3 regions of the Protofrankia sp. CiP1_Cm_nod3 genome follow, and region 3 is predicted to be linked to each of the others. Evidence: predicted binding sites of a transcription regulator. Region 3 holds the regulator's gene; each other region holds the start of a gene.

Region 1 (8,089 bases), on a different contig from region 3:
ATGTGGTGACTCTAGCTTCGGTCCCGCCCCGGCGTGTTCCGCTCCGTTGCTGCGCTGGCCTGCTGCGCTGGCCTGCTGCCCTGACGGTGACTTGCTGTTCTGACTCGCTCCGCAGCCCTGATCCGCCGCTCTGATTCGCAAGCCGCCCGGTTTACCCATATTTGGGGTGATATCGAAGGCATCCGAGGTACTGACCCTCCACGGCCTGGCCCCTCGCTCATCCCACGGCACCACCACCCATACGGTCGAATCAGTAGACGGAAACTGTCATCGCTCGGAGCCCTGAAAATATTATGTAGAGGAATAATTCGCGGCATCGGATAGCGCCTTCTGCGGCTATCTCGCTGCGCCTGTCTCGATCGGCTCGGGCCTCCGGGTCATCCGGCCCCTTGATGCTGCTGAATATTCGGTGTCTGAGCGTCCGGCGTCGAGACTGTCGAGAATGCCATGGCCATTATGATCATCGAGAGGTGCCATAGCCGGGGTCGCTGCCCACGTGGATGCCACAGGCGGGTGGTAGGACGCCTCTGGAAAGCGGCGGTGAAGCGATCTCAGAAGGGTGGTGAGCCGAGATCCAGAACGCTGTCCCGTCTGGTTCTGTCCGTGTCCGGACCGTGGGCGCCGGCCCTTTTTCTCACGCCGTGGGTACCTCCCCCGCTGTACGTGTCCGTCCCCGGGGCTCCTGGAGCTGCTGATGCGCTCGTTCTCGATATTCCTGCTGTGGAGGCATCCGTTCCCGTGTTGCGCGTTCTGGGAATGTCTGCTCGCGGGGATCCTGCTTGCGAGACGGGGTCGTTGTCTGACCTCCGAGTTATGAGCCCGGCGGGCTCGACGTCCCAGGGTTCGGGGATGCTGGGGTAGACCCGTCCGGTCGGGCTGGTCCACATCGCGGTGTCACCGTCGGTGCGTTGAACCGTCCAGCCGCCCTCGTGTTTGGCCCTGTGGTGGCGCCGGCACAAGGTCAGTAGATTCTCTTCGCTGGTGGGTCCGCCGGCGCTGTGCGGCTGGATGTGGTCGAGGTCGCAGAACTGGGCAGGTTTCCGGCAGCCCGGGAAACGGCAGGTCCGCTGCCGCGTGCGCAGCAGCCGGGCGAGGCCGGGTGCGGGGAAGCGGCGGCCGACCTCGATCGGCCGGTCGCCCTGGGCGGGGTCGGTGAAGATCCGCCGCCAGGTCGCCTCCCGGGCGAGCTCCCGGACGGTTTCTGCGGGGATCGGCCCGTAGCCGGCGAGTTCCCCGGGGGTGTCGCTGACCGCGGCGAGGGTCGCGGCGGAGACGAGTATCCCGACCTCCACGGACACCTCAGCTCCCCGGTCGCGGCCGAGGAGCAGGTCGACGAGGGCGTCGGCGCGGCGGGCGTCCATGCTGGGGCGTTCGTCCGGGCCGGTGTGGGGGATGGTCATGCCAGGGGGCTCGTCCGGGTCGGCGACCGCGCGGGCGAGGGCATCGAGGCGCTGGTAGGCGGCTTGGGCGTCGAGGGCGGGCAGCAACGCCCACAGTTCGGCCATCCCGTCCTCGGCCGGACGAAGCTGCACCTCCCGACCTTTGCGGGCGTGGGCGTGCCGTCGCCGCGCGCCGTCCGGGTCGGCGCTGAGAACGGCCCGGCGCAACGCCTGACGGAACAGGCTGGGACTGCCCCGCCCACCCCGGGCCAGCACCTTCCGCTCGACCGCGGCGGCTTTGTCTGCGGACAGGGCGGCGGTTGTCTCGGCGACCGCGCGGACCCGACCCAGATCGATCGCCCCGGTCTCCAGCGCGGCCAGGGTGGCCGGCAGCCGGTCGACGACGGTGACCGCAAGCTCCACGCTGGCCGCGGCAGCGGCCGGGGACAGGGTGAGTTCGGCGGCGATCTCCTCCGCGGCCCACCCCGGCCCGGCCGGGTTCCCCTCCCCGGGCGGGGTGGGCCGCAACGCGGCGAGACGGGCCTGGGCACGCAGCATGACCGCCTCCAGCCCGGCGATCCGCCGCCGCACCGCGGCCATCAGGGACAGGCAGCCGTCCGAGTCACAGGAGGCCACCACCGGCAGACGGCCGGCCATGTCACAGCCCGCCAGCGCTGGCGGGCCACCGCACTCGGCGCGGCCCGTCGGCGCTGGCGGCGGGGCCGGAACCGCCGTGCCAGCCGGGGCTGGGTCGCCCACCCTGGTATCGAACATATGTACGAGTATAGTCGCTTATATGGACATTTTCACCCCTGACGACGATCGCTCTCCCGGCCCTCCGCACAGGCGCAGGACGCAGACCGCATACGAGAGGCATCCATAATGATCTATAAAGTCCGGTTGCGCCGGGCCGGTGCCTGGTGGCCGACGGTTGGTCATGATCGTGCGTCAGCGGCCCGGGGGGCCGGCGGCGGGGCGGAAGTCGTGGTCCGGATGGTCCCGGGTGGCTGGGCCACCCGGGACCCGGGGCCAGTCCCAGGCCACCCCGTAGTGGAGCCCGCGGGAAAGCTCGACGAAGTCCTTGCGGACGTATCCGAGGCTGCTCGGCACAAGCCAGTGCTCCTCGTCGTCCGGATGCAGCCGGGCCTCCGGGCCGAGCACGCCGCTGAAATACCAGACGCGGACGGGTGGTACCGTCGGGTCGAACTGGAGCTGTACCGTGTATCGGCTGTTCTGCTGCTCTTTCGGTGTGTAGTTCAGGACCGGTGTCATCTCGCGGTCGGTGTGTATGCGCAGCCGGTACACAAAGGAAACGCGGTCGCCGGGGGAAAGCGCCGCCGAGAACTCGAGCTCGGTCACCTCGTACCCGTTCGGGATGAAGGTGGAGCGCCGGACCGCGCAGTTCGCCAGCGCTTCGACGGAGATCACCTCGGGTCGCGGGTCGCTGTGATAGCGGGTGGTCGCCACGTAGTGGTCGATCCCGTCGTCGAGGGCGACCAGGGACCGGAATATCAGCACTTCCGTCGGGATCCGGCCGGAAAGTCGTACCAGCAGCTCGGCCCGGTCAAGGAGAAACCGCGGCCGGCTGGCGTCGAGGAGGCCCGGCGCACCGCTGCCGGCCAGGTAGTCCTGCCAGCCGGCACCGGCGCTGAGCTCCGCGACCCGCTGCCTGAGCAGGAGCGCGGCCTCGACGGTCCCCCGGTAGAACCATTCCCGTACGGTTCGCTCGTGTCGGCCCCGGCGGCGGGCGAGTGCGTCGATCCGGGCCGTCAGGGACGGCTCACCCGGATTCTCGCCGTCAATGTTGAAACCGATCTGGGCACCGGTCCGCAGTTTTTCCTGGGGGATGGCGTGACAGCACTCGACTATGATGTTCTGTAATGCGGCGGCGCGTTGGTCGTCCGACCATTCTCCAGGTGCCGGGGGCAGCAGCCGTACCAGAGGCGAGCTCCTGAGTTTCTCGACGTTCAAACCCGGTCCCGCCGAGAGCGCGACAAGCTCCGCCCTGATCGTCTCGACGGTCAACTGGGTTATGGTGTCGCCGGTCATGGGCAGCCCCGTTCCCGTCCTGGAAACAACCGATCGGACTCCCGGCGGGTCGCGCCGGCCGGGTAGCGTGAACCCGCGCGGCCGCGCGTCGGTTCCGCCGGTGGTGGCGTGCGCCGTGGAGTCTTTCCATCAACGGTAGACGTAATCGTGGGCGCATGTGTGTTTTCCTGGCTGACATCGATAAAAATAATCGCTTTTGCCTGCTTTGTGGCTGGGTCCGGGCGGCTGCCGCGGGGCGTGGCCACCCGGTCGCCCTCGGCCGGCGAGGCCGCCTCGGGGCGACGGGAGCGGCGAGGCGGGTCCCTGAAGCCGACGGCTCCCTCGCTGTGGTCATCTGGCCGCGGTCACCTCCGGTCTGCCGGTCCTCGCCGGGCGCGGGCTGGCGCGTCGGGAGTGATCCGGAGTGGTTCAGCCGTGCTCCTTGCCGCTTCGTCGGCCATCTCGTGGTCCATCCCGTCGGCGATCCCGTCAGGCCGTTGCCGTGACGGCGGTGAACCCGGCGTGAGAATCGCGCATGAGTGGGCCGGGTTTCCCTACGATCTGGCCATGAGCGAGCGTCTGTCGGAGTCCGGCCAGCCGATCAAGCCGGTTTACAGTGCATCCGATCTGCCCGCGGGCCTGACGGAGCGCCTGGGTTCACCCGGTGAGTATCCGTTCACCCGGGGCGTCTACCCGACCATGTACACCGGCAAGCCGTGGACAATGCGGCAGTACGCCGGTTTCGGCACCGCCAGGGAGTCCAACGAGCGGTATCACTCGCTTGTCGCCGCGGGCACCGGCGGGCTTTCGGTCGCGTTCGACCTGCCCACCCAGATGGGTTATGACTCCGACGACCCGATCGCTCACGGCGAGGTCGGGAAGGTCGGGGTGGCGATCGACTCGATCGAGGACATGCGGGTGCTCTTCGCCGGCATCCCGCTGGACAAGGTCTCCACGTCGATGACCATCAACGCGCCGGCGTCCGTCCTGCTGCTGCTATACCAGCTGGTCGCCGAGGAGCAGGGCGTCCCCGGCTCGAAGATCACCGGAACCATTCAGAACGACGTCCTCAAGGAATACATCGCCCGCGGTACCTACATCTATCCGCCCGCGCCGTCCCTGCGGCTGATCGCCGACACGTTTGCGTACTGCCGCAACGAGATCCCCCGGTGGAACACGATCTCGATTTCCGGCTACCACATGGCCGAGGCCGGGGCCACCCCCGCGCAGGAGATCGCTTTCACCCTCGCCAACGGCATCGCCTACGTCCGGGCCGCCGTCGAGGCGGGGCTCGCCGTGGACGAGTTCGCCCCCCGGCTGTCCTTCTTCTTCGTCTCCCGCACGACCCTGCTGGAGGAGGTGGCGAAATTCCGCGCCGCCCGCCGGATCTGGGCGGACGTGATGAAGAACACCTTCGGCGCGACGAACCCCAAGTCGATGATGCTGCGCTTCCACACCCAGACCGCGGGCGTACAGCTCACCGCGCAGCAGCCCGAGGTCAACCTGGTCCGGGTCGCGGTACAGGGCCTCGCCGCCGTGCTGGGCGGCACCCAGAGCCTGCACACGAACTCCTACGACGAGGCCATCGCCCTGCCGACGGTCAAGGCCGCGACCCTGGCGCTGCGTACCCAGCAGGTGCTCGCCTACGAGACGGACATCACCGCCACCGTCGACCCGTTCGCCGGCTCCTACGCGGTCGAGGCCCTCACCGACGATGTCGAGCAGGCCGCCCGCGAGCTCATGGAGCAGGTCGAGAAGCGCGGCGGAGCCGTCGCCGCGATCGAGCAGGGCTACCAGAAGAGCGAGATCGAGAACTCCGCCTACGCGGTCATGCAGGGCATCGAGGACGGTTCACGCACCGTGGTCGGCGTCAACCGCTTCCGTGCCGAGCAGGAGGAGCAGTACGACCCGCTGCGGGTCGACCCGGCGATCGAGGCCGACCAGTCGGCCCGGCTGGCCACCCTGCGCGCCGACCGCGACAACGCCGAGGTGACCCGCCATCTGGACGCGGTGAAGGCCGCCGCGCAGGGCACCGACAACGTCCTCTACCCACTGAAGGAGGCGCTGCGCGCCCGGGCCACGGTCGGCGAGGTCTGCCACGCCCTGCGCTCGGTCTGGGGGATCTACCACCCTGCCGACGCCTTCTGACCTCGCCGGGCGTGGGCGGAACCCCGGCGGCGTTTCTCGTCACCTTGCGTACCCTCCGGGTACGCGGCGGCTCCTCGACCTTGCCGGGCTTGCGCCCACATCCCGGCGACCAGGCGTGGGCGAAACCCCGGCGGCCTTGTGACAGCGGCCTTGTGATACCTACCGGGCTGTTAGGTATCACAAGGCTGCGTCGGTGATAGGTAAGTATCACAACGCCAGCCGGCGTCGGCGGCCCTGCCGGGGCGACCGGCCCAGGGGTGCTACCGGGCGGACGTGTCCGGTTCTCCCTCGATCGTCCGTAGGATGCCGTCCGCGATGAACAGGCGGTTGCGGGCTCGCCCGGGCACCTCGGTGAGGATTCCGCTCTCGACCAGCTTCGCGACGTTCAGACTGGCGGAACGGTGCGTCACGTCGAGAATGCGCCGTGCCCGGCTGACGGTCAGCGCCGGTATGTCGAACAGCGCGTCCACCAGCGCCGCCAGCAGCCCGGACGAGCGCGCGGTGCTGACCCGGGCGCGGTAGTCGTTCCGCAGGTTGTGCAGCGCGGTGGAACGCCGCACCGCGTCCCGGGCCTGTTCGGCGACCCCGCGGAGGAAGAACTCCACCCATCCTGCCCACTCCCCGTGCGTGGAGACCCGCAGCAGATGGGCGTAGTACTCGTCGCGCCGCGGTTCGATCCAGGCCGAGATGTCCAGCATGGGCGTGTCGAGCAGTCCCCATTCAGCCAGCAGCAGGACGACCAGGAGTCGGCCGACCCGCCCGTTGCCGTCGAGGAACGGGTGGATGGCCTCGAACTGGTAGTGCGCGCATGCGATCGTGACCAGTGGTGGCAGGTCGTGGTCGGTGTGCAGGTGCTTCTCGAACAGGTCCAGGCACTCCCACAGCCGTTCCGGGGGAGGCGGGACGTAGGTGGCGGTGTCGAGGGTGCAGCCGGGCGCCCCGATCCAGTTCTGGCTCCGCCGGACGTCACCCGGGGTCGCGTAGTCTCCGCGGACGCCACTGAGCAGGATGGCGTGCGCCTCCCGCAGCAACGGGACGCTCAGCGGAAGCCGACGGTCGGGGTCGAGTGTGTGCTCGACCGCGGCCATGTAGTTGAACACCTCCCGGACGTCCGCGCCGTCGCTCCGGGCCGGCTGCTCCGCCTCGAAGAGCACCAGGTCGGAGACGGATGCCTGGGTGCCTTCGATCCGGCTGGACAGCACGGCCTCCCGGCGGACCAGCGCCCGGGCCAGCAGCCGCGGGTTGGGCAGCGTCCGGCCGGCGCCGGCGAGTTCCCCCAGCGCGCGGTCGGCGTCCGAGAGCAGCCTGATCAGGGATCGGTCGAGGTCGAGAGCAGGGGGCAGCGGCGGCGGGACGAAGGCGAGGTAACCGCGTTCGGCCCGGACGATGTGGCGCTGCTGGCCGGTGGCGAAGGCCTCGCGTCGCACTGATACTTACCTACCATCCGGAAGTCCTTGTGATACCTACAGGCCTGTTTGGTATCACAAGGCTACGCCAGTGGTCAGTAAGTATCACGGCGCGAGAGCCATTGTGATTCCCAAGGGGCCGTTTGGTATCACAAGGATCCGCCAGCGGTCGGTAAGTACCACAACGCCGAGCCGAGCTCGGCCCGGGCCGAGCGGCGGTTGGTGTTCGTCCGGGCGGGCATCAGGGGCGGCGTCGCGTGGACGTCGGAGACGCTCCCGCGCGGACGGTGTTCGGGGTGGAAGGCTGGACGGTATGCGTATACATCCAGCGCGGAAGGCCCGCCCGCCGGAGGTTCCGCTGGAGCCGGGGGAGTTCACCGAGGTCGTGCTCCGGGGCCGGCTCACCGACCCCGCCGGCCCGGGCGCGTTCACCGCGCGGGCCGAACGGTTCATCGGGCACCGCCTCGGGGCGTCCCGCTGGATTCTGCTCACCACCCGCCGGCTGCTGGTCGTCGCGCCTTTTCCCCGGCCCGGCGGCTACTTCGACGTCGCCTTCGACCGGCGGGTGGTGTCGGCGTCGCAGGGGCGCAAGCACGGTGATCTGATCGTCATCCCCCTGGCCACCCCCGCCGGCCCCCAGATGCTGCGCGTCCCGGCATCCATCCGCCCCGAAGCCACCCGCTTCATCCGTGCCCTGCGCTTGCGTTAGCGCCGATTCTCACGCAGTTGTTGGACACCCCCATCGATCATGTGTACTCGAAGCGGGCGGCACCGCTGGTCGGCAACCGGCTGCTGAGCCTGGCCGGCTCGGCCAAGGAGGTGCGGCGTTTCACGTTCGACCTGACCGACAGCCGGCTGGACTACACCGCCGGCGACACCCTGGGGGTCTGGCCGACGAACTGCCCCGATCTGGTCGACGAGTGGCTCGCCGCCACCGGCCTGGACCCCCACACCGTCGTCGACGTGGGCGAGCCGATGCCGCTGGTCGAGGCGCTGCGTCACCGGCTGGACATCACCACCGTCCGACCGGACCTGCTGCGTTTCGTCGCCGAACGCACCCGCGACGCCCGGCTGCGCACCCTGCTGCGCCCCGACAACAAGCTCGAACTGACGAAGTGGATGTGGGGC
Region 2 (9,593 bases), on a different contig from region 3:
ACAGCACGGCGCGGCGCTGGCGGGCGGCGATGGAACACCTCGCGCCGGTCAACCGCAGGGCGTTCGAGGCCTTCGACCAGCTTGCTGCCGGGGGAGTACGGGTGTCGACGTCCCCGGCCGAGCCGTTCCTGGCCTGCTACCGCAGCGCGCGTGAGCGGGAGACGCTGGTCACCGAACTCGCCGAGATCCGCACGGCGGGCCAGAAGGTCGACTTCGAGCTGCTCGGCGGCGCGCAGGCGCGGGCCCTGCAACCGGCGCTGACCGACGAGATCAACGCCGCGGTCCGCATCGACGGCCAGCGTTTCTGCGACCCGGGGCGTTTCGTGGCGGCGCTCGCCGACAGCGTCCGGGCGCGCGGCGGTGAGCTGCGGGAGGGCGTCGGCGTCCGCGGGATCCGTGACCGTGGCACCGACATGGCCCTGGAGCTCTCGACGGGGGACAGCGCACTGTTCGACGCGGTCGTCGTCGCCAGTGGCGCGTGGCTGAGCGAGCTCGCCCGCCCGTTCGGGGTCCGTCTCCCAGTGCAGGCGGGGCGAGGGTACAGCTTCAGCGTGGCGGCTCACACCGTGCCCGCGGGCCCGCTGTACTTCCCGGCCCAGCGGGTGGCCTGTACGCCGTTGGGTGACCGGTTGCGCATCGCCGGGATGATGGAGTTCCGGGAGCCTCGGGCGCCGCTGGACCAGCGTCGCATCACCGCGATCGTCGACGCGGTCCGCCCCCTGCTGGCCGGTGTGGAGCTGACCTCCCGGCGGCAGGAATGGGTTGGCTCACGTCCCTGCACGCCGGACGGTCTCCCGGTGATCGGTCGGACGACATCCCCACGGCTGTTCGTGGCCGGTGGGCACGGTATGTGGGGCATCACGTTGGGGCCGGTCAGCGGACAGCTGGTGGCGCAGGCGCTTGTCACCGGCCGCCTGCCGGTGGAACTCGAGCCTTTCGACCCGCTACGCTGATCCGCGCCCGGGCGCCTACTACGACGGGCCAGTTGGCCGGCTGGCTCCGCTCCTGTCCGGGCTCCAGCCCCGTGTGCCAGCCGGTTTCTCGGGCTGGGTGATCGAGTGTGCTTCCGTTCGGGCCCTGTCCTCGCGCGGCGGCCCGGCTCTCGGGCCGGCCGATCATCTGGACGGCGGATTCCCGCGGGTTTCGCGACGTGGGAATGCCGTTCCTGACCTGCCTGCCGGTCATGGTATATCCAATTCGCTTTGTGTTCATATGAATACCGGCGGCAATGTGTGTCGGGCTGAAGCTGTCGGTGTCATAGCGTGGATACGGTACGTGTTTTGACAACACCGGTGATGGATGCAACTCTGCCTGAGTGGTGTGGCGTGGGGCCGCACCGTCGGTGGATGGTCGAATGACCGGGCACCGCGCACCGAGGAGTGGACGGACCATTGACGGCGCTGCACTATTCATCTTTCAGGCATCGGAGCGTTACCGGTCGTCGGCGGGCCCAGGCTGATCCGATCCGTTGTCCCGGTAATGCCGCCCAGGTTGTCTGTGATGAGGGACACCGCTGGTGGGCCGTCCGCTGGTCGCTTGTCGGCCTGCTCGCCGATGGCCCCTTCGAGACGCGGGCGGCCGCGCTGGAACGGGCGAACAGCTCACCCCAACTGTGACGACATGCGACAGCCGTCTCGTTCCGGGACGGCTTCCGTCGGCCCATCGGTAGCCGATTCTCGCAAAAACAGATAAATGATATGCCCTATTCGGCTGTCGACCGAAAATGACGAGATCTTTTTCTCGTGTGCGAGATCCGTATTCCGTGGCAGGCGGGTTGGGCCGTGGCAGGCCCGGTTGCCCGGGCCGCGAACGGACCAGCAGCCGTGGTACCGACGACCTCGCCGGGTCAGCCGAGCAGGTCGAGCACGGTTGTGGCGACCGGGCCGTTGGTCAGATCCTGACTGGTTTCCAGCAGGTGCGCGCGCCACAGCTCTTCCGCGGCCCTGACCTCACGTGCCTCGATGAGGTCCACGACCCGCTCGTGCTCCAGGAGGCGCCGACGGCTGGCGAGCCGCTGTTCGGCGCTGCGTTCCGGGCCTGGGTGGGACAGCGTCGCGAGATCGAGAATGTGACGCAGCATCCCTGACAGCACCGACAGCGTCGTGTTCCCGGCAAGCTTGACCAGCAGGACGTGGAAGGCGAGATCGGCCTGCAGGTACTGGCCCGGGTCGTCGGTGCTGACGGCGGCCGCTGTCTCGCTCACCGCCAGCCGGAGCTTGTCCAGGTCTTCCTGGGCGCGATTCTCCGCCAGCAACGCCACGCACGGTGGTTCGATCACAGCGCGGGCCTGGTGGATGTCGGCAAGGGTCGTCCCGCGGTATTCCAGGACCAACGCGGCGTAGCGGGCCGCGATGTCCCCGTTCGGGATGTGTACGCGCGCGCCACCATGCGCGCCGCGCCTGACCGTGATCAGGGCTTCGGATTCCAGGACCCGGAAGGCCTCGCGCAGCGTCGGCCGGGAGACCCCGAACTGCTCCATGAGGGTGGCCTCGGGTGGGAGGGCATCGCCCTCCACGAGCTCTCCCCGCACGATGCGGCGGCGAAGGTGTGCCGCGACGAGTTCGGCGGTTTTCGGGACCCGGACCTGCTGCCCGATCGCGACCACCGTGCCGACCCTGCTAGCAGCAGGCATCGCCAGCTCTTGTACAGCCATCGTGGGCGCCTCCGTCGACGACGAACAGGTAGGTCTGTATAAACGTGGAACCGGTGAACCAAGTGGGGTAGTACAAATGTTGTTGGTGCTTGAGGTTACCAATGGGTCGTCCGGTCTCCCTAGAGAGCCTTGACACATTTGGGGTCTGGATGTTGTCCGACAGTAGCCTTTGCCTTGTCCAGGAGTGCCCGTGGGCCACCGGCATGGGCTGGACGGTCGTGGTGCTGAAATCCCCGGAGTACCCTTCGCCCAGCTACTTTTGGCCCCGTGCTATAAGCTCGGCCGGGACGCAGACGCCTGTCGCCGGGCCGGCTGCAGCCCGTGGCCCCGCTCGTCATTGGCTGTCGCCATTGGGACATGCCACCGTTGTTGACATCTGGGACGCGGTTGGCCAGGTGAGCGGTTGGCCAGGTGAAGCGTGCGCCGTCGCCTGTCGCCTTCGGGACAGCTCTTTCCGTAGATGTCAGTCGTGACTTAAAAGTCAACCCGTTGGGTATCGGTAGGTTTAGTGACTGTCCGATGGCTCCGGGTTGCCTGAATCGGGTTTTTTGACTGATCGATTAGTGATGGGGGGCCGCTCAGCTCGCGGCTGGCGTACCGGCCTGCCGGGCAGGCGGATCTCCGACGTTACCGGGTGAAAGTGTTCGTGTCGCTTCGGATGTGCTGACGGTGCGACGTTTCCGGTATGGGAACGGATGTGTTTTCGGGCTGTTCCAGGAAGATCCAGACACCTTCGCGTCTCCGCGGATGTCGTATAAGGGACGTTACTTCTTGTCGCGTGACTCGGCCTGCTCCCGGGCGACCGTCTCGGGTGTGGGCGCGCTGCCACCGAGATGGGCCGGCAGCCACCATGGCGATTCACCCGGGAGTGGCGGTGGGTAGTCACGCTGGGCATCGGTCAGCAGTTTCAACACGGCATCCGAGAGCAGTTGGGTGCCGGCCGCCGCGGGTGCGAGCTCGGCGGGCGGGATCGGTTCGCCGACGACGATCGAGACCGTGGCGCCGCGCGCGGCACGGAAGTTGCGCGGCCGCCCCTTGGTCAGAATGCGCTGGCTGCCCCAGACGGCCATCGGCAGCGCCGGGACATTGGCTTCGACGGCCATCCGAGCCGCCCCGGTCTTGAAGGGCTGGAGGCAGAAGCTGCGGTTGAGCGTCGACTCGGGGAAGATCCCCACGAGCTCGCCGGCCCGCAGCGCCGCCACCGCGTGGTGGTAGGACCCCGCGCCCGCCGACCGGTCCACGGGAATATGGCGCATCCCGCGCATGAGGGGCCCGGCGATCGGGTGGGAGAAGACGTCGTGCTTGGCCATGAAGCGGACCAGGCGTCGGTGGGAGCGCCAGAACGGGACGCCGGCGAGGGCAAAGTCCAGGTAGGAGACGTGGTTGATGACGACGACGCATCCGCCTGTGGCCGGTATGTGCTCCTGGCCTCGGACGTCGAGCCTGAGATCGAGCGCCTTGAAGAAGCCGAGCGCGAAGCGGATCACTGGCTTGTAGACGAGTTCCGCCACCCGCTCCTGACCTCCCGCCTATCTGTGTTGTCCCAACTGTGTCACGTTGGGATGATCGATTTCGATCGGCCACGAAAAGTAGCTGGCCGATCGTACCGTGAGTCGTCGCGAGCCGCCGGGAGACCATGCCGGAAGGGCGGGCAGGCCGTGTCGGACAGGCACTCGACGATCGTTCTCCGCAGCATTGCATACTCAGCTCCACCTGAGCCACATCGGCATCAGCCACATCGGCATCAGCTACATCGGCATCCCAGGGGCCGTCAGCGGTACCGGTTGGACACGATCGGATAGGAGACGTACGACGCCTGACGAGTGGACGCATCTGCTCAGCTCGGGGGATCCGCCGCGTTGGACGGCGCTGGTAGGTGCTGTGATCGCCTTTGTCGTGGTGCTCGACAGCCGGCTGTGGCCGCTGGCCCGGCATGTGATCACCATTGCTCATGAGGGAGGGCATGCGCTGGCCGCGGTCGGCAGCGGCCGGCGGCTCGGTGGTATCCGGCTGCATTCCGACACGTCCGGTGTGACCGTGTCGGCCGGGCGGCCGACCGGGCCGGGCGTCGTCGTCACGGTCGCGGCCGGCTACATCACGCCCTCGTTGCTCGGCCTCGGCGCCGCCGCCCTGCTCGCGGTCGATCAGGTGAGCCTGATGCTGCGGCTGAGTGTCGTCCTGCTCCTGGGGGTGCTCGTCGCCATCCGCAACGCCTTCGGCGTGCTGTCCATCGTGCTCAGCATCGGGACCGTCGTGGCCGTGTCGGTCCTGGCCTCGGAGCGTCCCCAGCAGTTGTTCGCCATGTCCATCACCTGGTTCCTCCTCTTCGGTGGGCTGCGGCCGATCATCGAGGTGCAGCGGACCCGCAGCCGGGGACGTGCGCCGACGTCGGATCCGGATCAGCTGGCCCGGCTGACCGGCATGCCCGCGGGGCTGTGGGTGCTGTTCTTCGCCTTCGTCTCCCTGTTCTGCCTTGTCATGTCGGCCGAATGGCTCGTGCGGTAGCAGCCCGTGTGACGGCCGCCCGGACGGCAACGGTCCGTGTGGTGGTGGCCCGTGCGGTGACTGTGTGGCGCGGGCATACCGTGCTCCACGCCCGGCTCCCGGGAGCCGGGCTCCCGGCAGGCGTGCCCTTGGCGGACATGGTTTCGGCAGACACAGCTTTGGTGGGCACGGCTCTGGCAGGCACGGCTCTGATGGGCACGGCCTCGGTGGGCGGTTGCCGCCGGCGCCCGCCAGAGGTCGGGCGGGCACCAGCGGAGGCCATGCGGTACGGGTGGTTGTCTGGCACACTACGAACACATGTGCGGTCGCTACGCCAACGCCCTGGGTGGGCAGCAGCTCGCAGAGTCGTTCTCCGCGCGTGACGAGACAGGCGGCGTACAACCGAATTTCAACGTCGCGCCGACCGCTTCGGCGCCGGTGGTCGTCATCCCGCCGGGCCAGCAGCCGACACCGGCTCCCCGGCTGCGGCTGGCGCGCTGGGGCCTGGTGCCCTCGTGGGCCAAGGACGCCGCCATCGGCAACAAAATGATCAATGCCAGGGCGGAGACCGTGGCGGCCAAACCCGCGTTCCGTGCCGCGCTGCGGGCCCGCCGCTGCCTCGTCCCGATCACGGGTTACTACGAGTGGCAGCGGACCAAGGAGGCCCGGCGCGCGCAGCCGTACCTGGTACGCCCGGTCGACGGCGAACTCGCCGCGCTCGCGGGACTGTACGAGCTGTGGCGTCCGCCCACGGGCGGCACGCTCGCGACCTTCACCATCATCACCACTACGGCGCCGGCCGGTCTGGAGTCCCTGCATCCACGCTCGCCGGTCGTCCTTCCTCCGGCGGACTGGTCGCACTGGCTTGATCCTGCCCTGGCCGATCCGGCGGTGCTGACCAGCATGCTCGGACCCGCGCCAGCCGGAGTGCTGCGCGCCTACCCGGTCGACACCCAGGTCGGCAACGTGCGTAACAACGGCCCGCATCTGCTGGAGCCGGTCACCCCGGCCGGCGACGGGGACGGCGTGGGCTCGCGGGCCGCCCGCTCCGGTGCGGCCCCGGTCGACCGTGAGTGACTTCCGTCCATGGGCCATCCGCCGGATGACGCGCTCCAGGCGCGCCGGTGAGAGCGTTCTGAAGCTGACGAGGAGACCCCTCACGCGGCCCACCGCCAGGACGCGCTGATCCGCGGGCCGCAGGAAGCGACTTTCGGGACCGCGTGCTCCCAGTCGGCCTGGCAGCGGCCGCCTATCACCAGAAGATCTCCGGACGCGGGGAGCAGCGTCCGGCCGGCGCCACCACCGCGTGGACGGAGCCGGAAGGGACGCCGTGCCCCCAGCGTCACGATCGCTATCAGGGTGTTGCCGAGCCTGCGCAGCTCACGGTCGCGGTGGAACGCGACGCTGTCGTCACCGTCCCGGTAGAAGTTGAGCCCGACCGAGCCGAACGGCACCTGATAATGCGCGCACAGAGAGCTACGTATAGTAGCCAGGATGGGATGGGGGAGGGGTTCGGCGGCCTTGTACCACCGTGACAGCCGTGGATCGTCGACCATGCGCTCGTACATCCACCGTCGGCCCTGCCGCCACGGGACCTCGCTGGCGAGGGTCTCGTAAAGGTCGTCGGCGCCGCGCAGCCACCCGGGTGCCACGTCGGCCCACGACGTCCCATCGAGGTGGATACGGCTGAATGCCGGGCTGGTAGTGACCTCGGGATCACCGATGGTCAACAGGCTGCACTGGAGGGGCATAGAAGTACGATACCCGAACATATGTTCGATATCGAGCGTGTCGGGCAGGCCGGCCACCGGGGGCGATGTCCCGGTGGCCCCGCGCTCTGGCAACACGGATGACCGGAGCGGCTCTGGCCGCGGCCACAAGCGCTGCCGGTGCCCGGCGATCCCCGCCCGGGAATGTCGGTGGAAGCCGGCCGGCTCCGCCCGAGCCGGCCGGGCCGGCGATCCGGGTCCTGGGTATCAGGCTCGCGACTCCCGGCGGACCGCAAGAGCGCGCGTGATCTGTGCGACGCCGTGCACGATCAGCTCGATCCCGAATATCACCGCCAGGATGAAGACGGTGGCCGACGGCCACACCAGGGCGAGAATGCCGATGCCCATCGCCAGGAGACCGATGAACAGGCCCCACCCCCATGGGCGTCCGTGCCCGTGCGCGTAGCCGGCCATGGCGACACGCACGGCACCGGCCACCAGCAGGCAGATACCGACGATGAGGGCCAGTGTCCACAAGGTGACACCCGGCCAGGCGAGTGCGACGATCCCGCCGATCACGAGCAGGACACCGAAGAGAGCGGAGGCGTCCTCACCCGCACGGGTCGTCGCGGCCATGTCCATGATTCCGGCCAGCACCAGCCCGACACCGATCAGGATCGCCAGTGTGCGCGCGGCGGCGAAGGGATGGGCGACCAGGAGCGCGCCGAGAACCGTCACCGCGATTCCCAGGAAGAGCCCTGCCATCCAGACCGTGCCCGAAGCTCCGCCGTGGTGACGGTGCGTCTCTGCCGTCGTCATCATGATTGTCATCTCCAGGGTCGCTCATACCTTCCGACCTGGACAAGTGGTTCCCCGCGCCGGGCGCCGCCAGTCCTCGATGCCGGCCCTGGGCGGCTCCCGCTCCCCGGCGCCACGGCGTCTTTCCGCTGCTCCGCTGCTCAGGGCGAACGGTGTCCCGGCCGTTCGTGCCGTGCCCGTCCGCCGCGCGCTGGCCCGGCCGGCGGGCGGCTCCGGCCGGGTGCGCCGGGATGCCCGGCCGGCGCGGTGTGGCCGGCCTACCGGCGGCCCGAGCGGTCCCGGGTTCTGGATCAGGGCGGTTCTTGACCGCTGGCGCGGCTGTCGGCCGTTGGTCCTGTGCGGTCCTGATCAGAACGTCCTGATGGCCGAGATGTCAGCATCGATCGTGACTTTGTCGCCGATGAGGACGCCTCCCGCCTCCAGCGGCGCGTTCCAGGTGAGGCCGAAGTCCTTCCGGCTGAGGGATGACGTGGCGGCGAATCCCACCCGACTGTGGCCGGACGGGTCCACCGCGCTGCCCTGGAACTCGACCGCTACCTCGACCACGCGCGTCGTGCCGTGGATGGTCAGGCCGCCGGTGGCCACGTAGCTGTCCTGGCCGCTTCCTGGCCTGATGCCCGTGCTGGTGAAGGTGATCGTCGGATGCGTGCCGGCATCAAGGAAGTCGGGGGAGCGTAGATGGGTGTCGCGGTCGGCGTTCCCGGTGTCGATGCTGTCGGTGTCGATGCTGATCGTGGCATGTGAGGCCGTGGGAGTGGAGCCGTCGAGGCGCAGTGCGCCCTCGAAGGACCTGAAACTGCCCCGGACGGTCGCCACCATCGCGTGTCGGACGGCGAAGCCGGACCGGCTGTGAACGGGGTCGATCGCCCAGGTGCCGGTGAGCTTCTCGACGGCGCTGCCCGGTACGGTCATGATGTTCTCCTCTCCAGGCTTCTCCTACGATTCGTGCCCCCTGAGGGGCGGGTTCTTCTGTGACTTCGCGGGCCCTACGCGCATGATCTTTTCGTCTGGCCCCAAAGCGATTGCGTGAGCAACAGTCTGCTCCCCGGACACGCCGGCAGCCGATCGCTTCGCCCCCGGTCCGCGGTCGCGGCTGTCGTCGGTACGGCTGGCTTCCACCGTGTTCCCCGACGCGTCGGTCCGGGAGGTGGCGGCCGCTCCGCGTAGTTCGGCATCCCGGAGGAACAGGCTGATCGCGAACGCGGCGATCCCGATCGGAACGGCCACCAGAAAGACCCGGCCGAGCGAGTCGGCATAGGCGGTCCGTACCGCTTCACGTATCGGCGCGGCCAGCCCCGCGACCTCGCGCGGAGCTGAGACAAAACGGTTGGCGGCAGCGCTGCCGGTCTGCGCGCCCGGTACCCGGAGGGCGATGTTCGTGGCCAGCTGGGCGGTGAGCACCGCCCCCAGGGCGGACGCGCCGATCGCGCCCCCCATGGTACGCAGAAATGTCACGCTGGAGGTCGCGGCGCCCATGTCCCGCGGGTCGACAGAATTCTGTACGGCCAACAGGACGTTCTGCAGGAGGAGGCCGAGGCCGAGCCCCGTGACGAACATCCACAGACCGAGTTCCAGCGCGCTCGTGCCGGCGCTGACATGACTGAGCAGAAAGAGCCCGGCAGTGGCTCCGACGGTGCCTGCCACGACAAACCACTTGTAGTGCCCGATAACGCTGATCAGTCGGCCCGACCCGATGGACGTCAACAGAATACCGGCGAGCAGCGGGAGCATCCGCAGCCCGCTGACAGTGGCACTCGCGCCCTGGACGATCTGTAGGTACTGCGGAAGAAAAACAATCGTCCCGAACATGAAGGCCCCGGTGACGAGGCTCAGCAGCGCGGACACCGTGTAGATGCTGTTGGTGAACAGCCGGGGTGGGAGAATGGCCTCCGGCGCCACCCGTTCGCGCAGCGCGAAGGAACCGGTCA
Region 3 (12,906 bases):
GGCTGCCGCCGGCGCTGGCCAAACGGGGCACCCTGCTCCACGACCTCGGCAAGGCGCTGACCCACGAGGTGGAGGGCAGCCATGCCCTCATCGGCGCCGAGATCGCCCGCCGCTACGGCGAGGACGAGGAGATCGTCCACGCCATCGAGGCGCACCACAACGAGGTCGAGCCGCGTTCGGTCGAGGCGGTGCTCACCCAGGCCGCCGACCAGATCTCCGGCGGACGGCCGGGGGCCCGCCGGGAGAGCCTGGAGTCCTACGTCAAACGGCTCGAGCGCATCGAGCAGATCGCCGGGGAACGCCCGGGGGTGGAGAAGGTCTTCGCGATGCAGGCCGGCCGCGAGGTCCGGGTGATGGTCGTCCCGGAGCAGGTGGACGACATCGCCGCGCACATACTCGCCCGTGACGTCGCCAAGCAGATCGAGGACGAGCTGACCTACCCGGGTCAGATCCGGGTCACGGTGGTCCGCGAGACCCGCGCCGTCGAGACCGCCCGATAGGGGCCGCCTGTCAGAGGTGGTGGAAAGTGTCTGTTGCGCCCGCGCCGTAGGCTGGCTGTGTGAGTCCCCGCAGTTACCAGGTCCGGACATTCGGATGTCAGATGAACGTCCATGACTCCGAGCGGATCGCCGGCATGCTGGATGCCGCCGGCTACGTGCCCGCGGCCACGGATGCCACGCCGGACGTGGTGGTGTTCAACACCTGTGCCGTCCGCGAGAACGCCGACAACCGGCTCTACGGCAATCTTGGCCAGATGTACCCGGCGAAGAAGCAGCATCCGGGCATGCAGATCGCGGTCGGCGGCTGTCTCGCGCAGAAGGACCGTGCGACGATCACCGAGCGGGCGCCCTGGGTGGATGTCGTCTTCGGCACCCACAACCTGCACCGGCTGCCCGTGCTGCTCGAGCGCGCACGGCACAACGCGGCGGCCGAGGTCGAGATCGTCGAGGCGCTGGAGGTCTTCCCCAGCGCGCTGCCCTCCCGCCGCTCGACGCACCACTCGGCGTGGGTGAGCATCAGCGTCGGCTGTGACAACACCTGCACCTTCTGCATCGTGCCGAGCCTGCGGGGCAGGGAGACCGACCGGCGTCCGGGCGACGTCCTGGCCGAGGTCGAGGCGCTGGTCGCCGACGGCGTCATCGAGATCACCCTGCTCGGCCAGAACGTGAACTCCTACGGCCGGTCGCTGGGCGATCCCGGGGCGTTCGCGAAGCTGCTGCACGCCTGCGGGACGATCGAGGGGCTGGAGCGGGTCCGGTTCACCTCACCGCATCCACGGGACTTCACCGACGACGTGATCGAGGCGATGGCGACGGCCCCGAACGTCTGCCCGCAGCTGCACATGCCGCTGCAGTCGGGGTCGGACGCGGTGCTGCGGCGGATGCGCCGCTCCTACCGCCAGGAGCGCTTCCTGGGAATCCTCGAGCGGGTCCGGGCCGCGATGCCGCACGCCGCCATCACCACCGACATCATCGTGGGCTTCCCGGGCGAGACGGAGGCCGACTTCGCCGACACCCTGCACGTGGTGCGCCAGGCGCGGTTCGCCGGGGCCTTCACCTTCCAGTACTCCCCGCGGGCGGGCACCCCGGCCGCCACCATGGACGGCCAGGTCGACCCGGCCGTCGTGCGGGACCGCTACGAACGGCTCGTGGCGGTCCAGGACGAGGTCTCCTGGGTGGGCAACCGCGCGCTCGTCGGCCAGCCGGTGGAGGTCCTCGTCGTCGAGGGGGAGGGGCGCAAGGACGCCGCCACCGGGCGGCGTTCCGGTCGCGCCCGGGACGGCCGGCTGGTCCATCTGGGCGCGCCGTCGGCCACCCTGATCCGTCCCGGTGACGTGGTGCGGACGGCGGTCACGCGGGGCGCGCCCCATCACCTCGTCGCGGACGGCCCGCTGCTCGCCCACCGGCGGACCAGGGCCGGTGACCTGTGGGAGGCCGAGCGGGAACGGCCGGCCGCCGCGGCCGCCGCGGGCGCGCCCACGCTGCTCGGCATGCCCGCGCTGCGGCGGTGACGCTGACGGCGGCGGTGCTCTGCCCGCATCCACCGTTGCTCGTCCCCGAGCTCGCCGCCGGTGAGGCCGTCGCGGTGCGTGAGCCGGCGGTCCAGGCCGTGCGCCGGCTTGTGGCCGGCGGCCCGGACGTGGTCGTCGTCGTGGGTGACGCGCCACGGACCGGGCCGTACGCCGCAGGCGAGTCCGGAAGCATGGCCGGTTACGGAGTGCCGCTGTCGGTCACGCTGGGACGCGTCCCGGATCCTCCCGCGGCGGCCTCTCCCACGCCGGAGGCGGCCCCGGCGCTGCCGCTGTCGCTGACGGTCGGGGCCTGGCTGCTCGGGCAGGCCCGGTGGGAGGGCGCGGTCACCGGCTTCGGCGTGAGCGCGACGACCAGCGCGGCGGACGCCGCCCGGATCGGCGCCGAGCTCGCCGGCTCGGCGCGGCGGGTCGCCCTGCTGGTGATGGGCGACGGCAGCGCACGGCGGACGGCCGGCGCGCCCGGCGGGTTCGACAGCCGCGCGGACGGCCACGACGCCGCGGTGGCGGCGGCGCTCGCCGCCGGCGACGCGGCCGCGCTGCTGCGCCTGGACCCGGCTCTCTCGCGGGAGCTGCTGGCGGCGGGCCGCGCGTCGTGGCAGGTACTCGCCGGCGCGCGGCTTGCCGGTGCTACCGTCACCGCCACAGCGCACGATCCGGGCATCACCATGAGCGACACGCGCACGTGGTCATGGACGTCTCGTGCTGAGTATGTCGCCGCCCCTTACGGTGTGGGGTACGTGGTCGCCGTGTGGGAGCAGGGGAGTCCTGGGTAATGATCTCGAGGTCGACGGAACTGCCATCCGGGGTACAGCACTCGACCTGCGCGAGCCTCGCGGTCCTACGAGCCGGATCGCCCGTCGACCCGCCGGTCGTCCTGCTGCCCGGTTACACCGGGAGCAAGGAGGACTTCCTGCCGATCATTCCGCGGCTCGCGCGGGCCGGGTTCGACGTGGTCGCGGTCGACCAGCACGGCCAGTACGAGTCACCCGCGGCCGACCCGGAGCGGGACTGCACGGTCGACGCGCTGGCCGGACACGTCGGCCGGGTGGCCGACGAGATCGGTCGCCCGGTGCACCTGCTCGGCCATTCCTTCGGGGGGCTGGTCGCGCGGACCGCGGTCATCGCCCGCCCGTCGTGCGTGGCAAGCCTCGTGCTGCTCAGCTCCGGCCCGGCCGGGATCGTCGGCCCTCGGCGGATCGCGCTGCAGGCCATGCGGGTGGTGTACAAGCGCAGCGGCCGGGACGCGGTATGGGCCGCCATGCGGGCCGCGGACACCGCCGTGTACCCGCCCGGTGGCCTGGAGTTCCTGGAGCGCCGGTTCTTCGCCAGCAGCAACGTCGGCCTGCGGGTGATGGGGGAGCAGCTGCTGAGCGAACCCGACCGGGTCGGTGAGCTCGCTGACGCCGTCAGCCAGGACGACGTACCCGTGCTGGTCGCCCACGGGGCCGCCGACGACGCCTGGCCGCCGCGTCTGCAGGCGGAGATGGCGGCACGCCTGGACGCCCGCTACGAGGTGATCGCCGGGGCGGCGCATTCGCCGGCGACCGAGAACCCGGAGGTCACCGCCGCGCTGCTGGTCGAGTTCTGGCGCAACGGCGTGGGCCAGCGGGCCGCGTAGGCCCGCCAGCCTCAGGCCAGCCTCAGGCCGGTTCGAGGAAGAAGCTGGTGAGCTGGGAGGCGAGCTCGGCCGGTACCCGGGCCCGCAGGACCGTGCCGGTCGCCGTGTGCTCGAGGCCGAGGACCTCCCCGCGGGCGTACACCCGGGAGACCAGGTCACCGCGGGTGAACGGCAGCAGCACGCACACCTCGACGTCGGGGTGGGGGACGCGCTCGGTCAGCTCCGCCACCAGGGCGGCCAGCCCCTCCCCGGTGCGCGCCGAGACGAGGAGCGCGCCGGGGACGGCGCGGCGCACCCGGGCGAGCACGTCCGGGCCGGCGGCGTCGATCTTGTTCACGACCAGCAGCTCGGGGACGTCCCCGGCGTCGATGTCGTTGATCACGGTGCGGACCGCGGAGATCTGTGACATCGGGTCGGGATGCGAGCCGTCGACGACGTGCAGCAGCAGGTCGGCGTCGGCGACCTCCTCCAGGGTGGAGCGGAACGCCTCCACGATCTGGTGCGGCAGGTGGCGGACGAAGCCGACGGTGTCGGCGAGGGTGAACGTCCGGCCGTCGGGCAGCGTGGCCCGCCGCACGGCCGGGTCCAGCGTGGCGAACAGGGCGTCCTCGACCAGCACCCCGGCGCCGGTCAGCCGGTTGAGCAGCGAGGACTTGCCGGCGTTGGTGTAGCCGGTGATCGCGACCGCGGGGATGCCGCTGCGCTGCCGCGCCGAGCGTTTGGTCGTCCGGACCGTCTTCATCCCGGCGAGCTCCCGGCGGAGCCTGGCCATGCGCGTGCGCAGCCGCCGCCGGTCCGTCTCGATCTTCGTCTCGCCGGGGCCGCGGGTGCCGATGCCACCACCGGCGCGGGACATCGACTCACCCCAGCCACGCAGCCGCGGCAGCATGTACTGCAGCTGCGCGAGCTCGACCTGGGCCTTGCCCTCCCGGGAGGTGGCGTGCTGGGCGAAGATGTCGAGGATCAGCGCGGTCCGGTCGATGACCTTGACCTTGACGACGTCCTCCAGCTGGCGCAGCTGGCCGGGGGTCAGCTCACCGTCGCAGACGACGGTGTCGGCGCCGGTGGCGGTGACGACGTCGCGCAGCTCACGCGCCTTGCCGGAGCCGACGTACGTCGCCGAGTCGGGAGTGTCCCGACGCTGGACGAGCGCGTCCAGGATGACCGAGCCGGCCGTGGCCGCCAGGGCGGCGAGCTCGGCCATGGAGGTCTCCGCCTCGGCGGCCGTGCCCGAGGTCCACACCCCGATGAGGACCACCCGCTCCAGCCGGAGCTGGCGGTACTCGACCTCGGTGACGTCGTCGAGCTCGGTTGCCAGGCCTGGTACCCGGCGCAGTGCCAGACGGTCGGCGAGGTCGAGCGCCTCGCCGGAGGCGTCGAAGAGGGCGGGAAACGTCATGTCGCTGCCTCCTTTATCGCAGGCTCCCACGTCCGTTCCGGGGCCGCGACCGAATTTTCTCGACCGGACGACGGTGGTTCCCGGTCAGATGACGGCGGCCATGCTGGCGGTGCCGGTGGCCCGGTCACCGCGGTCGGGCGCGGCGCGCCCGGCGCGTCCCGTGCCGCTGGCCGGCCGGGAGCGCCCGTGGCGCCGGTTCGGCCGGCCGCGGCCCAGGGCGATCATCCGGGCGTCGTCGGTGGGGACGGGCGGGCAGAACAGGCGGCCGGCTCCCCGGTCACAGTGCATCGCCGCCAGCCGGGACGCCGTGACCGCGCTGTCGACGCCCTCGGCGGTCACGACCAGCCGCCGCCGGTGGGCCAGTGTGATGATCGAGGCCAGGACAGCCTCGCCCTCCAGGTCCCGCTGCATCGCGTGCAGGAAGCGGCCATCGATCTTCACCATGTCCAGCGGCAGGACGTCGAGGGTGGACAGCGACGCGTACCAGGTGCCGAAGCCGTCGACGCCGATGGCCGGCCCGAACGAGCGCAGCCGGGCCAGCAGCCGGGGCACCCCGACGCGCGCGAGGCCGAGGGTCTGTTCGGTGAACTCCAGCCCGAGCGCTCCCGGCGGCAGCGCACGGCCGTGCAGGAGCTGTTCCACCTCGATCGCGAAACCGGGCCGGGTCAGCTGGTCGGCGGTCACGTTGACCCACAGCCGGGGCGGGCGGATCGCGGTTCCCGCGGCCATTTCGTGCCATGTCCGGGCCTCGGCCACGGCGGTGCGTAACACCCAGCGGCCGACCTGGTCGGACAGGCCCGCGGCCGCGGCGGCCGGCATGAACTGCGACGGGTTCATCAGCCCCCGGTCGGGATGGTGCCAGCGCAGGAACGCCTCCATCCCGGGGACCGACCCGGTGCGCAGGTCGACCTCGGGCTGGTAGTGCAGTTGTAACGACCCGTCGTCGAACGCGGCACACAGGGCCGGGACGAGGTTCAACTCGATCGCGGTCACACATGTCTCCAGACGACGGGTGTCTCCAGCCGGCGGGAAGAACGAGCCACGGAGTCGTCGCACGTTCAGGCCGAGTCGACCATGCCCGCCACCTGTTCGACGTCGGGACGGTCCAGCCAAATTATGCGAGGATCGCGCCGAAACCACGACCTTTGTCTGCGTGCAAGTCGGCGCGTCGCGGCGATTGTCGCGAGCCGGGCCGACTCGGCCGAATCGAGCGCGCCGTCGAGCCAGGCGAGAACCTGGGCGTAGCCCAGCGCCCGGGACGCGGTGGGGCCGTCCCGCAGGCCCATGTCGACGAGGGCGCGGACCTCCTCGATCATGCCGGCGGCCCACATACCGGCCACCCGGCCGGCGATCCTCTCGTCGAGCTGCGGGTGGTCGATGCCGAACTGGACCACGTCGTAGACCGAGCGGTGCTCCGGCAGGGAGGCGGTGAAGCCGCCGGTGAGCTCCACCACCTCCAGCGCGCGCACGATACGCCGGCCGTTGCCAGGCAGGATGGCCGCCGCCGCCGCCGGCGCCCGCGCGGCGAGATCGGCGTGCAGCGCGGCCGGGCCCCGCTCGGACAGCTCCCGCTCCAGCCGTCCCCGTACGGCCGGGTCGGTGCCGGGGAAGGCGAGGTCGTCGAGGACGGCCCGGACGTAGAGCCCGGAGCCGCCCACGAGCACCGGCGTGCGGCCGGCGGCCAGCAGGCCGTCGACGGCCTGCCGGGCCAGCGCCTGGTAGGACGCTACGTCGGCGGCGCGGGTGACCTCCCAGACATCGAGCAGGTGATGGGGGACACCACCGCGTTCCGCCGGCGGCACCTTGGCGGTGCCGATGTCCATCCCGCAGTAGAGCTGCATGGAGTCGGCGTTGACGATCTCACCGCCCAGCTCGGTGGCCAGCGCGATCGCCAGGTCGCTCTTGCCGGCCGCTGTCGGCCCGACGACAGCCACGACCCGGCCGGCGCGGTGCCGGTCGACACCTGTGCCCATGCTCACTCCCGGGAGGATCAGACCCGGCGAAGAACCGCGACGATCCGGCCGAGGATCGTCGCACTGTCACCCGGAATGTCAGCATAGGCCGGATTCTGCGGCTCGAGCCAGACGTGGCCGTCACGACGGCGCAGCGTCTTGACCGTCGCCTCGCCGTCGATCATCGCGGCGACGATCTCGCCGCTGTCCGCGACCGGCTGCTGGCGGACGACCACCCAGTCGCCGTCGCAGATCGCGGCGTTGACCATGGAGTCCCCGACGACCCGCAGGGTGAACAGGGTGCCCTCCCCCACGATCTCGCGGGGGAGCGGGAAGACCTCCTCGACCGCCTGCTCGGCGAGGATCGGCCCACCCGCGGCGATGCGGCCGAGGACCGGCACATAGGCCGCCTGTGCGGGGCCAGCCGCCGACGAGCCTGCCGCGAGCGTACCAACGGCGGGCGCCTGGCGTGGCACGGGGCGTACCGGTGCCTGCGCGGAGAGGACCTCCATGGCCCGCGGGCGGTGCGGGTCGCGGCGCAGGAAGCCCTTCTCCTCCAGCGTCTTGAGCTGGTGCGCGACGCTGGACGTGCTCGTGAGCCCCACCGCATCGCCGATTTCCCGCACGCTCGGCGGGTAGCCTCGGCGCTCGACGGCGTCGCGGATCACCTCAAGCACCCTGCGCTGGCGGGGGGTCAGGCCCGTGGCGTCCGCCGGCCCGTCCGGCAGGTCGCGCACGGAGCCGCGGGGTGGCCGGCCGCGGCGGGTGCGGTTGTCGTCGGTGGTCATCCCTGCCGTACTCCTTCGTTGTCGGTCATGGCAGACTTGCGCTCCCGGCATATCCGACGTTCTGCCGTGAACCGGAGCTGGCGGCCACGACCTGGATCTGACCTGAATCTGATCGCTACGACCGTAACCGCCGCGGCCGGATATCTCAAACGTCTGTTCGAGCGTGTCACGACGATTCCGTCGGGACCGTGCGGTACAAACTCGATCAGACGTTCGATCGAACGGATGTTCTTTGATCATGTTGTTGGAAGTGGTATGTGCTGGTGGAAGTTGGGGAGGTGGACGATGCGGGCGTCGGCTGAGCCTCCGCTGCGGCTGACCGGGCGGGGCCGGGTTGTCCTGATTGTCCTGGTCATGCTGGTGTCCTGCCTGGTGCTGTCCGTGGCCCGGGTGACGTCGTCGGCCGCGCCGACCGGGGACGACCGGCCGGTGCGCGTCCACGTGGTGCGTTCCGGGGAGACGCTGTGGGGCATCGCGCGCGCGCTGGCTCCCGACGGTGACACCCGGGTGGTCGTGGCCCGGCTGGCCGGCCTCAACCGGCTGGAGACGACCGATCTCGTCCCCGGTCAGATGCTCCGTCTGCCGTGACGGGCCTGCCATGACGGGCCTGTCATGACAGGTCCGCATGAAGGGTCTTCTGTGATGCATGTGTCATGAGGTTCCGCGGGTGGGCCAGCTTGCCAGCTCGTGGTGTCCGGTCCTAGTGTTGACCACAACATCTTGTAGTTACGTGGCTGTAAGTCGACAAGATCTTGGAGGTTGTGCGTGCGGTGTCCGTTCTGTCGGCACCCTGACAGCAAGGTTGTCGACAGCCGGGAGGCCGAGGAGGGCGCCGCGATCCGTCGCCGTCGGTCGTGCCCGTCCTGCGGCCGTCGTTTCACGACGATCGAAGAGGCGTCACTGCGAGTCATCAAGCGCAGCGGTGTCACCGAGCCGTTCAGCCGCGGGAAGGTGATCGCCGGCGTGCGGCGGGCATGCCAGGGGCGGCCGGTCCAGGCGGACGCGCTGGCCCGGCTCGCCCAGCTGGTCGAGGACACGCTGCGTGCCTCGGGGGCCGCCGAGGTCGCCTCGGACGAGATCGGCCGGGCGATCCTCGGGCCGCTGCGGGAGCTCGACGAGGTCGCCTACCTGCGGTTCGCCTCGGTGTACCTCTCCTTCGACTCGCTGGCGGACTTCGAGACGGCGATCACCGACCTGCGCGGGCGGGCCGACCGGGCGCCGTCGTAGCCACGCACCCCGACGCGACAGACAGCTGGTGAGAAACACCATCCGACCGACGCCAGACGAGGAGCGCCATGACCGACAACCGTGGCACGAAAGCGACCAAGGCCGCCCCCAGGGCCGGCACCAAGGCCGCCCCCAGGGCCGCTGGCCTGCAGGTGCGACGCGTCAACACCTCGCCGGGCGTCCACCCCTATGACGAGGTCACCTGGGAGCTGCGGGACGTCGTCATGACCAACTGGCGCGACGGCTCGGTCAACTTCGAGCAGCGCGGGGTGGAGTTCCCCGACTTCTGGTCGGTGAACGCCACGAACATCGTCACGAGCAAGTACTTCCGCGGCGCGCTCGGCAGCTCCGCCCGCGAGTGGTCCCTGCGCCAGCTCATCGACCGGGTCGTGCGCGCCTACGGCGCGGCCGGCACCGAGCACGGGTACTTCGCCTCGCCGGCGGACGCCGAGATCTTCGAGCACGAACTGACCTGGATGCTGCTGCACCAGGTGTTCAGCTTCAACAGCCCGGTGTGGTTCAACGTCGGCACCCCCGCGCCGCAGCAGGTCTCGGCCTGCTTCATCCTCTCGGTCGACGACACGATGGAGTCGATCCTCAACTGGTACCGGGAGGAGGGGCTGATCTTCAAGGGCGGGTCGGGCGCCGGGCTGAACCTGTCGCGTATCCGATCGTCGAAGGAGCTGCTGTCCTCCGGCGGCACCGCTTCGGGCCCGGTGAGCTTCATGCGCGGGGCCGACGCCTCGGCCGGCACGATCAAGTCGGGCGGCGCGACCAGGCGGGCCGCGAAGATGGTCGTGCTCGACGTCGACCATCCGGACATCGTCGACTTCGTCGAGACCAAGTCCCGCGAGGAGAGCAAGATCCGTGCGTTGCGGGACGCCGGCTTCGACATGGATCTCGGCGGCCGTGACATCGTCTCGGTGCAGTACCAGAACGCCAACAACTCCGTGCGGGTGACGGACGAGTTCATGCGGGCCGTCGTCGACGACGCCGGCTTCGACCTGCGGGCCAGGCTCGACGGGCGCACGATCGAGACCCTCCGGGCCCGGTCGCTGTTCCGCTCCATCGCCCAGGCGGCCTGGGACTGCGCGGATCCCGGGATCCAGTACGACGACACGATCAACGACTGGCACACCTGCCCGGAGTCCGGCCGGATCAGCGCCAGCAACCCGTGCAGCGAATACGTGCACCTGGACAACTCCAGCTGCAACCTGGCGTCGCTGAACCTGATGAAGTTCCTGCGCAAGGACCTCAGCTTCGACGCCGACGCGTTCGTGGCGGCCGTCGAGCTGATCATCACGGCGATGGACATCTCGATCTGCTTCGCGGACTTCCCGACTCCGGAGATCACGCGGGTGACCCGGATGTTCCGCCAGCTCGGCATCGGCTACGCCAACCTCGGCGCGCTGCTGATGGCCACCGGCCGCGCGTACGACTCCGAGGGCGGCCGGGCCATGGGCGCGGCCGTCACGTCGCTGATGACCGCGACGGCCTACCGCCGCTCGGCGGAGCTCGCGGCGGCGCTCGGGGCCTACGACGGCTTCGCCCGCAACACCGACGCCCACCGCCGGGTGATCCGCAAGCACGCCGCCGCCACGGACGCCGTCCGCACGGTCGGGGTCGACGACGCCCGGGTGCTCGCCGTCGCCGCCCGCGAGTGGGAGCGCGCCCAGGGCGTCGGGGAGAAGCACGGCTGGCGCAACGCGCAGGTCAGCCTGCTCGCCCCGACCGGCACGATCGGCTTGGCGATGGACTGCGACACCACCGGCATCGAGCCCGACCTCGCGCTGGTGAAGATGAAGAAGATGGTCGGCGGCTCCAGCATGCGGATCGTCAACCAGACGGTTCCCGCCGCGCTGCGCGCTCTCGGCTACGCCGAGGAGACCGTCGAGGCGATCGTCGAGTACATCGCCGAGCACGGTCACGTCATCGACGCCCCCGGCCTGCGCCGCGAGCACTACGAGGTCTTCGACTGCGCGATCGGGGAGCGGGCCATCAGCCCGATGGGCCACATCCGGATGATGGCGGCGGTCCAGCCGTTCCTGTCCGGCGCCATCTCCAAGACCGTCAACATGCCCACGTCGGCCACGGTCGAGGACGTCGAGCAGATCTACCTGGAGGGGTGGCGGCTCGGTCTGAAGGCGCTGGCGATCTACCGGGACAACTGCAAGGTCGGCCAGCCGCTGTCGGACCTGCGCGGCGCGAAGCGGTCCGTGACCGGGGGCGCGGGCGAGCAGCCGGCCGCACAGCCCGCCGCCGCACAGCCCGGGGAGCACCGTCCGGTCCGGCGCCGGCTGCCGAAGATCCGCCAGTCGCAGACCGTCTCCTTCACCGTGGGCGGTGCCGAGGGGTATCTGACCGCCGGGTCGTATCCCGACGACGGGCTCGGCGAGGTCTTCATCAAGATGTCGAAGCAGGGCTCGACCCTCTCCGGCGTGATGGACGCGTTCGCCATCGCGGTCTCGATCGCGCTCCAGCACGGCGTCCCGTTGGAGACCTACGTCCGCAAGTTCATCAACATGCGCTTCGAGCCGGCCGGCATGACCGACGACCCGGACGTGCGGATCGCCCAGTCGGTGATGGACTACCTCTTCCGTCGCCTGGCCCTGGACTACCTCCCCGAGCAGACCCGCGCGGAGCTCGGCGTCCTCAGCGCGCGGGAGCGGGCCCGCCAGCTCACCGGCCAGCACGGCGGGGCCGGCCAGCCGGACGCGGTGGAAACGGACACGGTGGAGACAGCCGACGCCGGGCCGGCCGAGGCGACCGGCTCCGCGACGGCCGGGCCCGCGGCGAACGAGGCGGCGGCGGCCGGTGCCGCGGCGGTGCCGACGGTGCCCGCCGAGACCGGTCACACCCACCCGGTGGGCCTGTCGGCCCGGGAGGTGCGGGGCGAACTGCCGCGCAGCGTCCCACCGGGCGAGGCGCTGTCGGCGCAGAACGTGGTGGACGCGCCGCTGTGCTTCACCTGCGGGGTCACCATGCGTCCCGCAGGCAGCTGCTACGTGTGCGAGCAGTGCGGCTCCACCAGCGGCTGCAGCTGAGACCGGGCGGTATCGCGGCGGGATGCGGTATTTCGCCTGATCTAGATAGCCTTCGGCTGTCGAGCCGTCGCAGGACCACGCCGAGCGCTGTCCGTAGAGTTGCGTTGATCGGGTTGTGGTCGGTAGGCAGCGGAGGCCGGTGCGTGGACGAGATCGACTCGCTGGAGGGGGCGACCCTGGTCAGGGTGCTCTCCCAGCTGCGCACCGGCTTTGAATACCGTCCGAGTGCGTTCCCGGCCTCGGTCGCGCTGTGCGGGCTGCGGGACGTTCGCCACTACAAGGTCGCCGCCGGCGGCAGCCCAGAACTGTCCGGGGGGCCGAGCCCGTTCAACGTCATCGTCGAGTCGCTGCGACTCGGTGACTTCACGCTGGACGAGATCCACGATCTTTACAGTCAGCACACGGCAGAGACCGATCGGGTGTTCACCGATGAGGCCGTGGAGCAGGTGCACCGGCTGACCACGGGCCAGCCCTGGCTGGTCAACGCGCTGGCGGCCGAGATCGTCGACCGGATGAAGGTCCCGGTCACAGAGCCGGTCTCGGTGGAACACGTCAACGCTGCCCGGGAACGGATCATCCAGGCCCGGCCAAGTCACCTCGACTCACTCGTCCGCCGGCTCCAGGAGCCGGCGGTACGCCGGGTTCTCGAGCCCGTTCTCGCTAGCACCGACGAGCCGGCCGACCTGACCTGCTCGGACGACCGGTCCTATGCACGCGACCTCGGCCTGGTCGCCGAGACGCCCGACGGCGGCCTGCGGATCGCCAACCCGATCTACGATGAGGTCATCGCCCGCGCGCTGGCCGAGATCGTCGTGCGTGACCGGGGGCGCTTCCAGCACCGCGGGA

Evidence for each region. The regulator LexA, encoded in region 3, represses DNA repair genes until DNA is damaged. The targets are predictions, from matches to a motif close to CGAACNNNNGTTCG.
Region 1: a site for LexA is predicted at 2,147-2,160, ahead of AC5LUJ_RS19695 (HNH endonuclease signature motif containing protein). Genes of this name have one in related genera too.
Region 2: a site for LexA is predicted at 6,903-6,916, ahead of AC5LUJ_RS01105 (alpha-ketoglutarate-dependent dioxygenase AlkB). Genes of this name have one in related genera too.

Annotation. Positions count from the first base shown of each region.
Region 1 is NZ_CEVIVD010000135.1:1,871-9,959, reverse strand. It holds gene AC5LUJ_RS19700 (purine-nucleoside phosphorylase) at 1-2, opposite strand, end outside; gene AC5LUJ_RS19695 (HNH endonuclease signature motif containing protein) at 552-2,036, opposite strand; gene AC5LUJ_RS19690 (hypothetical protein) at 2,328-3,428, opposite strand; gene AC5LUJ_RS19685 (acyl-CoA mutase large subunit family protein) at 3,975-5,555, shown strand; gene AC5LUJ_RS19680 (Fic family protein) at 5,816-6,982, opposite strand; gene AC5LUJ_RS19675 (hypothetical protein) at 7,275-7,670, shown strand; partial or broken gene AC5LUJ_RS19670 (flavodoxin domain-containing protein) at 7,688-8,089, shown strand, end outside.
Region 2 is NZ_CEVIVD010000002.1:37,355-46,947, forward strand. It holds partial or broken gene AC5LUJ_RS01080 (NAD(P)/FAD-dependent oxidoreductase) at 1-953, shown strand, start outside; gene AC5LUJ_RS01085 (FadR/GntR family transcriptional regulator) at 1,847-2,653, opposite strand; gene AC5LUJ_RS01090 (lysophospholipid acyltransferase family protein) at 3,418-4,164, opposite strand; gene AC5LUJ_RS01095 (M50 family metallopeptidase) at 4,535-5,158, shown strand; gene AC5LUJ_RS01100 (SOS response-associated peptidase) at 5,456-6,214, shown strand; gene AC5LUJ_RS01105 (alpha-ketoglutarate-dependent dioxygenase AlkB) at 6,295-6,888, opposite strand; gene AC5LUJ_RS01110 (HdeD family acid-resistance protein) at 7,114-7,668, opposite strand; gene AC5LUJ_RS01115 (YceI family protein) at 8,014-8,577, opposite strand; gene AC5LUJ_RS01120 (MDR family MFS transporter) at 8,602-9,593, opposite strand, start outside.
Region 3 is NZ_CEVIVD010000004.1:63,478-76,383, forward strand. It holds gene rny (ribonuclease Y) at 1-500, shown strand, start outside; gene miaB (tRNA (N6-isopentenyl adenosine(37)-C2)-methylthiotransferase MiaB) at 560-2,011, shown strand; gene AC5LUJ_RS02285 (class III extradiol ring-cleavage dioxygenase family protein) at 2,008-2,805, shown strand; gene AC5LUJ_RS02290 (alpha/beta fold hydrolase) at 2,805-3,650, shown strand; gene hflX (GTPase HflX) at 3,673-5,049, opposite strand; gene AC5LUJ_RS02300 (EAL domain-containing protein) at 5,134-6,042, opposite strand; gene miaA (tRNA (adenosine(37)-N6)-dimethylallyltransferase MiaA) at 6,108-7,022, opposite strand; gene lexA (transcriptional repressor LexA) at 7,040-7,789, opposite strand; gene AC5LUJ_RS02315 (LysM peptidoglycan-binding domain-containing protein) at 8,075-8,377, shown strand; gene nrdR (transcriptional regulator NrdR) at 8,555-9,016, shown strand; gene AC5LUJ_RS02325 (vitamin B12-dependent ribonucleotide reductase) at 9,085-12,060, shown strand; gene AC5LUJ_RS02330 (hypothetical protein) at 12,204-12,906, shown strand, end outside.